One region of the Nonomuraea sp. NPDC049750 genome, then DNA from elsewhere that is predicted to be linked to it. Evidence: riboswitches for the same ligand, from Rfam matches in the RefSeq annotation. Region 1 holds a riboswitch; the other holds the start of a gene.
What was found. A riboswitch is a leader RNA that binds a small molecule or an ion and turns the genes downstream of it on or off. The one in region 1 is predicted to bind cyclic di-AMP.

Region 1 (5,786 bases):
GTCCATCCGCGTTCCCCTTACGCAAGCTGGTCCCGCACGTAGTCGCGCCACCGTGCCGTCAGCGTCCCTGCCGAGAGCCCGAGCCTGGTGAGCCCCCGGTCGATGCCACCCGTCTGGGCATCACGGTAGAGCCTCACCAGAGTTCCCTCACCGAACCGCGCGGCGATGAAGCGACACGCCAGCCACGCCTCCTGGTAGGCCCGTGCCAGGCGTGCGGGCTCCCGGCTGGATGGTGCGAATGCCGCAGGCCCTGGCAATTCGCCCGGCAAGTGCCCGGCCCGCACCTCGGCGGCCAACTCGGCGGCGGCCACCCGGACCGGCAACCCCGCGTCCCGGTAGCCCACGTAGTCGGCGAACCCCTCATAGAGCCACACCGGCAACCGCTTCGTCCCGGCCGCGACGTGGGTGAGCTCGTGAGTGAGCACGACGTCCCGCCCGGTGGGGGTCAGCCGGGCGAAGTTCTCGGGCACCACGACCACTCTCCCGCCATCGGCCACCGCCGCCAGCCCGTCGACACTCCCCACCCCGGCCACCCGAGCAGCCTCGGCCGCCGAACCGGGCACGAGCACCACGGCTTGAACGGGGCGTCCGAGCACGGCGGAGACCCGCGACCCGGCGGCATCGGCCCGGCGCGCCAGATCACGAAGCGACTCGGGTGCCGCGCGCTGACCGACGACGACCGAACGCACACCTCGTACGACCTCGGAGCCGTCCTCCCAGAGCCTCCGCGCCTCCGCCGGAAGCTCGCGATCACCGGCCGCCGGGTTGTGGCCGGTCGCGGACTGATCGGGGCTGCCGAAGGGAAGATCGCGATCCGTCGCGGGCCGATCGGGCCCACCGGACGGCCGGCCGCGATCCGTCGCAGACTGATCGGGCCCACCGGTCGACAGGTCGCGAACCGCTGCCGAGGGGCCGTCCGTCCCCGGAGACCGGTGCGGGGCGGCGCTGGCCGAGGCGAGGGCCAGGAGCAGCACCCCCACCCCCAAGACTCGGCGGCTCACCTGCACGGACACGTTCCCCGATCGTAGTCGCCCCGCGCTGCGGACCGGCCGTCGCGCAGAGACCCGGGACGTCGTCGTCGAGAGACCCCGCTCCTCGTCGCGGAGAGACCCGGCTCCTCGTCGCGGAAAGCGCCGGCCCGTCGTCGCGGAAAGGCCCGGAACGCGCGAAGGTCCCGTCCCAGCTGGGACGGGACCTTCGTGACGGTCTTGCAGGCCAGATCAGGCCGGACTTACAGGCCGGGACGCACCGCGCCCACGAACGACGCCTTGCGCCATTTGTTGAGCTTCTCGACGCGCACCGTCGAACCCGTCCTCGGCGAATGGACCATCTTGCCGTTGCCGACATACATGCCCACATGGCCGAGCCCATAGAAGAACATCAGGTCACCTGGCTTCAGATTCTTCCAGGAGACCTTCTTCTTGATGCGGGCGAACTGGCTGTTCGTCACGCGCGGGATCTTGACGCCGGCCTTCTTCCAGGCGTACTGGACGAGACCGGAGCAGTCGAAGGAACCAGGTCCTGTGGCCCCGTAACTGTACGGGTCACCGATCTGGTCCTTGGCCACGGCGACGGCCGTACGGGCCTTCACCTTTTGCCGAGCGACCGCTGTCTGTTGCGCGACCTTCTTCACGGACCTGACGGCTTTCGCCGCTGTATTGGTCCCGGAAACTTCGGCCGCATCTCGCGTTGTCGCCGCCTGCGCTGTCGGGGCAGGGAGGACCAAACCTCCGGCCGTCACGGTCATCGTGAGCGCTGCGCCACTCAGGGCAATGCGGGACAGACGGGGGTTACTGGGGGAGGTAGACAGGATTTCTCCTTGGAGCTTCCACGAACGCCTACCGGGTTAGCTGACGGATTCGGGCCTGGAAGTCGCCCTACGGCGCAATACGCGCCGATTCACCCCTGATCCCTGGGGCGGGATCGCTGGGTCCCCGGCTCCGTGCCTCCTGGCTGCACGGACTCGGCAGGCCACCGCCACGTAATGACAATGTGGAAAGGCGGTGACCTAACGGATTTCTTATCTGTCCACATCGGGGACCCGATGGAGAGTCGCGACGCCATGGCTTGTTCGCCGCGACGCCAGAAGCTACGCCCTTGAGTAACGAGCTGGCAAAGCCGTCATGGGGTTGTCAGGATCACTCAGAGGTGTCAGTAAAGTCCCCAACCGCAGCTGGAGCGCCGGGTTATGTTATTCAAATGTGACCCTTCTCACACTTGACGACACAGTGATCTGTCAGGTCCCATTTGTCACTCTTGTCACACTGGTCCCGCCGACAACGCGCAAGGCAGTGAATGGTGCCGGCCAATGCGCGGAAGTGGGCAACGCGAGGATCGCCGACGGGCCGAGACCAATGATCGTCCTCACCCGCCGAAGGCGTTCGAGCAGCGTTCAGCCGACCCGGCGCCAGCGGCATCGGCCTGCGCGCCGAGGTCGGGTGACCAGCAAATCGGGGCCAGTTGAACGGCCGGTCGGGTTCCGCTGAACAAGCGACCGGAGCCCGCTGAACAGCCGGTCGAAGCCCGCTGGCCACCGGGCCGAGTTCGTTGACCACCAAGCCGGGGAGCCCCGCGTGGACCGCCAAGCGTCCATCGGCGGACCATCCGGTCCATGGCCACCTGAAGCCACGGACCGGGTCAAGAGGACGCACGTCACGGCGCCCAGCGCGCCCCACCGGAGGAGCGTGTCCCTGGACAGAGCCCAGCCACGGACGGCGCATGGGGCTCACCGTGCTTGCCGTACAGAAAATCAGCGCTTTCCCCCCAGAACAACCTACGGGCGGATAGCTCCGACCAGGGTGCCGCCGTAGGAGGAGAGGGTGACCACCTTGACCACGTCGCCGGTTTGGGGGGCGTGCACGATCTGCCCGTTGCCCGCATAAATGCTGACGTGCCCAAGACCCGAGCTGAAGATCAGGTCGCCCGGCTGCAGGTCCTTCAGATCCACCTTGCGGGCCGACCCCCAGGCCCACTGCTGCCACGTGGTCCGGGGCAGAGACACGCCCCCAGCGCGCCACGACGCCTGCGTGAGGCCCGAGCAGTCCCAGCCGCGCGGTCCCGTGCCGCCGAACACGTACGGCTTGCCCACCTGCGCGTAGGCGAACCTGAGCACCGCGGCCGCGTTGCCGGAGGCCGAGCCGGTGTACTTGATGCCGGTGCTGTTGGGGTCACCGGTCTTGTAGGCGCCGAGCTTGTCCAGCAGCTTCTTCTGCTTCGCGATCAGCTTGCGGACCTCCGAGCGCTCATTCTCGACCCCGTCGCGCTCCTTGTCGGCCGCCCGCAGGGCCGCCTCGGCCTTGTCGCGTTCGTCCTTGAGCCCGCGGTTCTCGCGATCGAAGGCCGCCAGCCGCGCCACCTTCTCCTCCGAGAGCTGCCCCGCGAGCGCCATGCTGCCCAGCAGGCCCGTGGGATCCGGCTGGCCGATCATCGTGGGCCAGGAGGTGGAGTCGGGGCCGCGCGTGTAGGTGTCGACGGCCATGTCGATGACCTGGGCGCGCAGCGTGGCGACCGTCTCAAGCTTGCGCTTGTAGCTGGCGTTCAGCTTTCCGTACTCGCCTTGGGCCGCCTTGTACTTCTCGGTCGCCGTGTTGTAGCGGTCGACGACCTTGTCGGCCTGGTCGTTCAGCTTCTTGAGCTTGGCTTTCGCCTGTTTGATCGTGGGCTTCGGCGCGGCCAGTGCCTCGCTTGTGGGGAAAAGCAGCAGCCCGATCGCGAGTCCCGCGGCCAGTGGCGCCCGGCCAAACCTCACAGTGTCGCCTCCAGGGGAATATATCTGGGGCGAAATGGTACAGAAGTGGCGGGTGTGCTTTCACCCTAACAACCGATTCGTAATCTACGCGCGGCCCAGCCTGCGCAGCAGCAGAGCCGACGGAACCGGTCTGGCTCCCATGCGCCGGACGGACTCGGCCACCTCGCGGTCGGAGGAGACCACCGCCATGGCCCGGCCGGGCGGCTCGGCGCGGACGAGCTGGCGGATCAGGTCGTCGGCGATCTCGCCGGGCGCGCTGAAGAGCACCCGCACGCCGCGCGGCGCCACCACCTGGACGGGTGCGTTGAGCTCGGCGCCGTCGAAGACCACGGTCACCTCGACCCTGGTCTGCGCGACCAGCCCGCCGAGGCCGGTCATCAGCCGGTTGCGCTGGTCGGCCAGGGTCAGCGTGCCGTAGCCGGTCTTGGTCACGTTGTAGCCGTCGATGATCAGGTGCACCTGCGGCAGCGCGAGCAGCTGGTCGAGCAGCTGCGGGTCGTCGTCGGCCAGCGCGCGGGCGGGCACGCCCCTGACACCGGGGCGCTCGCCCGTGAGCGCGGCCACCGAGTCGGCGGGCCTGCTGATCATGGTGGGCAGGGCCAGCTCCCTGCGCAGCCCGGCGGAGGCGTCCTGGAGCGCGTCGAGCAGCACCCTGACGCGGGCGTCCTCGATGCTCCTGCCCTCACGCGCGGCCCGGCGCGAGGCTTCGAGCTGCTTCTCCACATCGGCCAGCCGCTCGCGGAGCCGGCGCAGCTCGGACTCGCCCGCGCTGCCCGCGGCCGTGGCGGCGGACTTGGCGTCGTCGGCCGCGTGCTCCATCTCCTCGGCGCGGCGCACGGCCGCCTTGCTCCGCTCGCGGGCCTCGTGGAGCTTGCGGCGCAGGTCGGAGTTCTCGGCGCGGGCCGCCCTGAGCTGCTCGCGAAGCCGGTCGGACTCGTCCTTGGCGGCGCTCTTCTGGGCGGCGAGCTGCTCGCGCAGCCGGGTCACCACCTCTTCGCGCTCGGTCCCCTCGGCCGCGACCGCCGACTGCTCGAGATCGACCCGGGCGGCCTCGACCATCTCCGCCCAGCCGACGGGTCGCGTCAGATAGGCCGCGGCGGCCACCAGCACGGGGTCGGCGGCGGGTGGCACGTTGCCCTCGATCAGCGAGGCGACGAGCTCGGGCCATCCGGCGGCCACCGACTCGGCGACCACCTCGCGGAACTCTTTGTCGTTCTCCAGCTGGGCGGCGATGGGCGCGCTGCCCAGTTTGGCGCGCTTGCGCGGGTCGAACTTGGCGATGCCGCGCAGCGGCGGCGGAATCGTGGCAGCGGGCATGGACCCGAGGACCTGCGCCGCCAGATCGACGACGTTGAGTCTCACCTGCTCGGGAAGCGGGCGAGACAGACCTTCACCCGCTGAACTCATCCCACGGTCCCTTCGTGACATGCCCTTTCAGACAAGGGTACGGCTGTCGTGTACCTGTCCGTAACGGCAGGTCGGATATGGACAAGCGCTTGTTAGGGGTATACGACTGGGCCGGGAACCGCGTTCACCCGGTGTTCATCCAGGAGGCCCACCGTGACGGACGAGATGCGCACCTCCACCCGTGACCTGGAGGAACTGCACGATCGGCTGGGAATCTGGCTCAGCGGGCGAGTTGACCGGCCGGTGACGGTGTCCGAGCTGTCGAGGCCGATGGAGAACGGCATGTCCAGCGAAACGCTCTTCTTCACCGCGTCCTGGCCCGGAGAGCGCGTCCGGTGCGTGGCCAGGATGGCGCCCGCCCAGGAAGCGGTGCCCGTCTTCCCTTCCTACGATCTGCGGGCCCAGTTCGAGATCATGCGCTCGGCCAGGGAGAAAGCTGGAATTCCAGCACCCAGGGCCCTCTGGTTCGAGCCAGACCCCGACCCACTGGGCACTCCCTTTTTCATCATGGAACGGGAGGATGGCGACGTACCGCCCGACGTCCTGCCGTACACATTCGAAGGCTGGATGCTCGACGCGGCGCCGGACGATCGGCGCCGGCTGCAGGACGCGACAGTGGCGATCGTGGCCG
Region 2 (5,786 bases), on a different contig from region 1:
ACGCGCGCGCCGCGAAATCGCCGGTCCGGTCAGCGAGGTTACCGATCCGGGCCGTGGCGGTTACCGATCCAGACCGTCGCCGCACCGGGTTGCTCACACCGGGGCTGGAACGCACCATGCCAGAAAACCGCCCGGAATCGACCGAGCGGGCAGCCCAAAATGATCACATATGGGCGATTAGAAGATCGCCGTCACGAACCGTCCACCATTTGAGAGGCGGCTATAAATGATCATGCGCTTATGGCGTTCGCCGGGGTTCTTAGGCGAGCGGCATAAGCGCATGGTCAGGAGATGGCTCTCTAGTGAGCTTGTTCGTACTTCTCCACCACGGTAGAGGCGATTCGGCCACGCTCGCTCACCGGCAGACCGTGAGCCTTGGCCCACTGCCGGATCTCCGAGCTCTTCTCGCGGCTCATCGCACGCTGCCCGCCGCGACCGCGCCGACGCGTGGTCACGGCACCGGACCGACGAGCGTGCTGTACGAAAGGCGTGAGCGCGTCCCTCAGCTTCTTGGCGTTAAGGTCGCTCAGGTCAATCTCATAGGAGGAGCCGTCAATAGCGAAGCTGACCGTCTCATTGGCCTCGCCCCCATCGAGGTCATCGATGAGAATCTCCTGGATCTGCTTGGCCATCTACGCAATCCTTTCGCGGAGCATTGTTTCATTCGCCAGGGCAAACATATACCCGGAAAGGCGCGGAGACAATTCAGCGCTACAGAGATTCTGCTGAGCGGCGGCTCAGTTGCGGCTCAGTTGTGGTTCTCGGCCTGATCCTGGGGGTTTGGACGGCGTCCGGCGGCCTCGGATCGGACCAACTTCACTACGCCAAAGATGAAGGCGGCGCCCACCACCACCGGCGGGATCAGCGCTGACAATACGTCGGTAAGGGCCTGCATTCGTCCTCGCCTCCACAGCGGACGGGGGTTTCGATGGGCGCTTTATCCACAAGCGGCCTGGGCATGAGCGCCCCTCATGCCTCACGAGGTGGACAACCGCCCGCACCCGACCATAGTGGTACATGGATGCCGTCCATGTGCCATGTGCGCCAACATCCGGCAACCCGGACGCCCCATAGCCTAATGCCAGTCTCTCCAGGCTCCTTACCGGATCAAGCGAAAATTTTGCGGAAAGACTTCTGTCCAGGCCCACAAGGCTCAGCGGAGATCTTTGATCACCCGCGTTCCGGCGAGCCGGTCGTGCGGCCCACGCTGCAGCGGCTTGTCGATCAAGATGAGGATCCCGACGCCGAAGACGAAGATTCCAGCCAGCACATTGAGCACCGGAATGCCCATGACCATCGCCGCTCCCGGATAGACCAGGGCCCGTTTCAGCAGAGCACCGCGCCGAAGGCCGCTCGGTTCGAGGCGAATCTTCATGATCGCCTTGCCGAACGTACGGCCGCTCATGGAATGCGCGGCCCAGTCATAGACCGTATATCCCAGCCCACCGAGCAGCCAGGCGAACACGCCGGGCAGCCGGCCGTCGAACGTCTCCAGCAACCCGACAGTTCGGAAGCCGCCCCACAGCGCGACGAACAGAATGTAATAGAAGACACCGAAGACGAGGGCTTCAATGAGCCGGGCGGCCAGGCGTTCCCACCATTCCGCGGGGACGGCGTCACTCCACGGCGGCAACCCGGTCATAACCCACCTCGCCCCTTCGGCGAACCGACCGCTACCCATTTTGCTGCCGCCCGCACATACAAAACAGAGGCCGACCGGTGGCCAGCCTCTGTTTCGCGTCCGCGAAGACTACTTGATCTTCACTACCACCGTGTTGCTGAACTTGTCGGCGAACGTCTGCTGCAGCGGCTTGTCCCAGAGCTGGGAGGCGCCGTTCAGCGCGACGACGATCCCGCCGAGCAGCGCCCCGACCCACGGGATGAAGCCGAGGATGTATCCGCCCCACGTGCCACCGGCCCGCTTGAGCGCCACGTCGTTCGGCAGGCCGCCCGGAGGCAGCATGGTGCCCGTCGGCACGATCTTGATCCCCATGACCATCTTGCCGACCGTCTGGCCGCTCATCTTGGTCATGAAGAACTCGTAGGCGACATACACCGCCGTCATCACGATGGCCACCACGATGCCGTAGGCGGTCGGCCCCAGCAGACCGGTCGTCGTGCCGGTCGCGGAGTTGTAGCCGGCGAGCAGGATGGCCCCGAAAACGAGACCGATCACCCAGTTCGCGATGCCGAAGATGACACCGTCGATGATCCTCGCCACGAGCCGCTGCCACCACTCGGCGAGCGGGGCCGGGGCGCCGGGCGGTTGCACCCCATGTGGCTGCGGCTGCCCGTAGCCGGGCTGTTGGCCGTACTGGGGCTGCTGACCGTAGCCAGGCTGACCGTACTGCTGCTGCTGACCGTAGTCCGGCTGGCCGTACTGCTGCTGGCCGTAGCCGGGTTGCGACGGCTGCTGCTGGCCATAGCCCGGCTGGGACGGCTGCTGCTGCCCGTAACCGGGTTGCTGCCCATAGCCGGGCTGCTGGCCCGACGGGGGCTGCTGGCCGTACTGCTGCTGGCCGTAGCCGGGTTGCGACGGCTGCTGCTGACCGTAGCCCGGCTGGGACGGCTGCTGCCCGTAACCGGGCTGCTGGCCGTAACCAGGCTGGGATTGCGGTTGCTGACCGTAACCGGGTTGCGATTGCGGCTGCTGACCGTAGTTGGGCTGGCCGTACTCGGGTTGCTGACCCGAAGCCTGCTGCTGACCGTATCCGGGTTGCTGACCGTATCCGGGCTGCTGCTGGCCGTATTCCGGTTGCTGGCCGTAGCCGGGCTGCTGCCCGTACTGCGGCTGCTGTCCGTACTGCGGTTGCTGCGGCTGCTGGCCGTAGCCCGGCTGCTGCTGCTGACCGTACTGCGGCTGTTGGCCGTAGCCCGGCTGCTGTTGCCCGTAGTTGGGTTGCTGACCGTAGGCGTCGTCCGCCCGGTAGCCAACGACCGTCGCATCCGGGTCGGGCTCGCCATAGGGACGGCCCGCGTTGTGATGTCCGTATTCAGATCCGCCAGGCGCAGAGTTCTCGCCGGATTCGTCCTGTGGATACGGCGGCTGTCCGGTGCTCACCGTGTCACCTCGCTTCGAGTGCGCATGTGGCACGTGTCAGGACACATGCCTGTGCTGCCCAACGTATCGACATAGGTATCAACAATCACCTTTCCCATTAGTCAAGGTCCGCGTCACCCGATGTCAGGTGGAGAAGCATGCGGGTGTTCCCCAGGGTGTTGGGCTTGACGTGTTCGAGGTCGAGGAACTCGGCGACACCCTCGTCGTACGAGGCCAGCAGCTCCGCATAGACCTCGGGTGAGACCGGGGTGCCCTGTACGGGGCGGAATCCATGCCTCGCGAAAAAATCCACCTCAAAAGTCAGACAGAAAACCCGGCGCAGGCCGAGTTCCCGGGCCGTTTTGATCAAGGAAGAGACGATCCGGTGCCCGATTCCGAAGCCTCGGAACTCCGGATCAACGGCCACCGTGCGAATCTCCGCGAGATCCTCCCAAAGCACGTGCAGCGCGCCGCAGCCGACCACTTGGCCGCCGCGCTCGGCGATCCAGAACTCCTGCACGTCCTCGTACAGAGTGACGGTGGCCTTCTCCAGAAGCCGGGGCCCGGCGCCCGCGTAGGTGTCGACCAGGAGACGGATCGTCCTGACATCCGGCGTGCGGGCACGCCGGACGACGACTTCCGTGTCCGGGACTGTCACTTCGGCGACCTGCTCCATGGGTCTCCAGCGTACAGATCCGATTACGGCCTCCCCCTAACTCTGACGTCTCTCCCATCTCATGACATCTCGTGGTTGATCGAGCACGATGCGGGATGCCCTTGGCCGATAGGCTTCCATGCCTTGACGAACTTGGTGCAAAAAGGACATAAAGTTTGTTCAGCACCGACAGGCACGAGACCACCTCGTGACCCTTCGGTTGCGAAACCTCTACAGACTTGGCAGTTCTGGTTGAGCACGAACCCGGAGTGCACTAGTGTCCAGCGACGATGTCACCCACGCGAGCCAGCGTGGAGACGCGCCCAATCCCCGTAAGGGGAGCCGGGGACCCGCCGGTGGCGACCTCATCCCGACGCCACCACCCATGGGGTGAATCCGAGCGAGTCGTTCGGTAGGGCTGCTCCGGCCCGAACCCGTCAGCTAACCCGGTAGGCGCCGATGAGAGGAGCTGGTTGGTGAAGCAGACCCGCGATCGCGAGGGGACGCCGGTGGGCGCTCACGCCCGCGCTCCGGAGCTCCGGAAGGTCCCCACCCGGTTGGGTGTCATCGCGGCGACCATCGCCACCCTCCTCTTCGCCGTACCCGTCGGCTCCGCCGTCGCCGATCCCAAGCCCTCGCTGAAGGACCTGTCCGAGCAGGCCGAGGAGCTCCACACCCAGATCGAGACGCTGAGCGAGGAGTTCAACGGCCAGCGGGAGAAGCTCAAGAAAGCCAGGAAGTCGGCTGAGGCGGCCCAGAAGACGCTGTCCACCAGTGAGGCCGATCTGGCCGCCAAACACGCCAAGGCCGCGCTGCTGGCCCAGAACGCCTACATCAGCGGCGGCTTCGGTCAGGCGCTGGCATTCGGCACCTCCGACGACCCTGAGAGCTTCCTCGACCGGGCGGCCACCACCTACGCGCTGGAGCAGCAGCAGGGCTTCGAGGTCAACCAGGTGACCACGGCCAGGCAGGCCGCCGAGCAGGCCAGGGCCAGCGCCAAGACGCGCATCGACGAGGTCGAGAAGATCGTCGAGGGCCTCGGCACCAAGCGCGACAAGATCACCAAGCTCGTCGCCAAAGTCGAGAGCAGCCTCTTCAAGCGGGCGATCGGCGAGGCGGGCCGTCCCGGCACCCGGGCCACGCGGGTCGACCTGCCGGTCATCGGCGCCGGCAAGGCGGCCACGGCTGCCAGGTGGGCGCTCACGCAGCAGCTCAAGCCGTACGTCTGGGGCGCCGAGGGGCCGACCTCGTACGACTGCTCCGGCCTCGTGATGGCGGCCTACCAGCGGGTGGGCATCTCACTGCCGCACTACACCGGCGACCAGTGGACGGCCGGACGGCACATCTCCAAGGAGGAGCTGCGCGCCGGCGACCTGGTCTTCTTCTATGGCGACCTGCACCACGTCGGCATCTACATCGGCGGCGGCATGATGGTCCACGCGCCGCAGACCGGCGACGTCGTACGTATCGCGTCCATCGCCCGCCGTCCGTTCGCGGGCGCCGTACGCATCGCCGACTGACCTCCGGACACCACGACAAGCACTCTGACAGCTGGGGCCCGGGCGGCTGGGCCGGTCGAGCGGTCAGATGAGCTGGCGACGGGCGGCCCAGGCCACGGCCTCGATCGCGGTGGCGACGCCGATGCGGTCGCAGATACCCCGAAGTCTCCGGCGTACCGTGCGCCCGCTGATATCCAGTCGTCTGCCAACCCGATCAACCGTGACCCCCTTGGCAAGCTCCGCCAGCAACGCCAGATCCGCGTGGCTAAGCTCGACGCTCTCAGTGAGCACATACATCGGGAGCCCTCCCCCCAACAGCAGAACTCGAGACGTCTATGTCCGAGCAGAGCTGCAGCTCGTCTCGCAGACGGTAAACGCATTCTGGAAAGGTCGTCAAGCCAGCGAATACCGCCCTCTGACCATCGCCATTGACATGATCGGCGGTATGTGAAGTACTCGCCATATGTCGGCACACTTCGGGGCCCGATGAGGGATCACAGCCGTCCTTACAACGGCTCCAGCCCCGCTCCCCACGAGCACCGCGGACCTGCTGGGCGCCGAATCCAGGGAACGCGAATATTCTTCGCATTCA

Region 2: linked by a shared signal. The riboswitch ahead of AB0J16_RS02000 (C40 family peptidase) and the one ahead of AB0J16_RS14380 (C40 family peptidase) in region 1 are both predicted to bind cyclic di-AMP.

What each region holds. Positions count from the first base shown of each region.
Region 1 covers NZ_JBFANB010000004.1:546,264-552,049, forward strand. Annotated here, with positions in the region: gene AB0J16_RS14370 (M48 family metallopeptidase) at 1-6, opposite strand, end outside; gene AB0J16_RS14375 (hypothetical protein) at 18-1,013, opposite strand; gene AB0J16_RS14380 (C40 family peptidase) at 1,232-1,747, opposite strand; cyclic di-AMP (ydaO/yuaA leader) riboswitch at 1,821-1,979, opposite strand; gene AB0J16_RS14385 (NlpC/P60 family protein) at 2,774-3,748, opposite strand; gene AB0J16_RS14390 (NYN domain-containing protein) at 3,833-5,110, opposite strand; gene AB0J16_RS14395 (phosphotransferase family protein) at 5,309-5,786, shown strand, end outside.
Region 2 covers NZ_JBFANB010000001.1:417,910-423,695, forward strand. Annotated here, with positions in the region: gene AB0J16_RS01975 (Lsr2 family protein) at 300-632, opposite strand; gene AB0J16_RS01980 (RDD family protein) at 1,154-1,642, opposite strand; gene AB0J16_RS01985 (RDD family protein) at 1,751-2,272, opposite strand; gene AB0J16_RS01990 (hypothetical protein) at 2,276-3,136, shown strand; gene AB0J16_RS01995 (amino-acid N-acetyltransferase) at 3,159-3,716, opposite strand; cyclic di-AMP (ydaO/yuaA leader) riboswitch at 4,006-4,166, shown strand; gene AB0J16_RS02000 (C40 family peptidase) at 4,172-5,215, shown strand; gene AB0J16_RS02005 (LuxR C-terminal-related transcriptional regulator) at 5,279-5,491, opposite strand.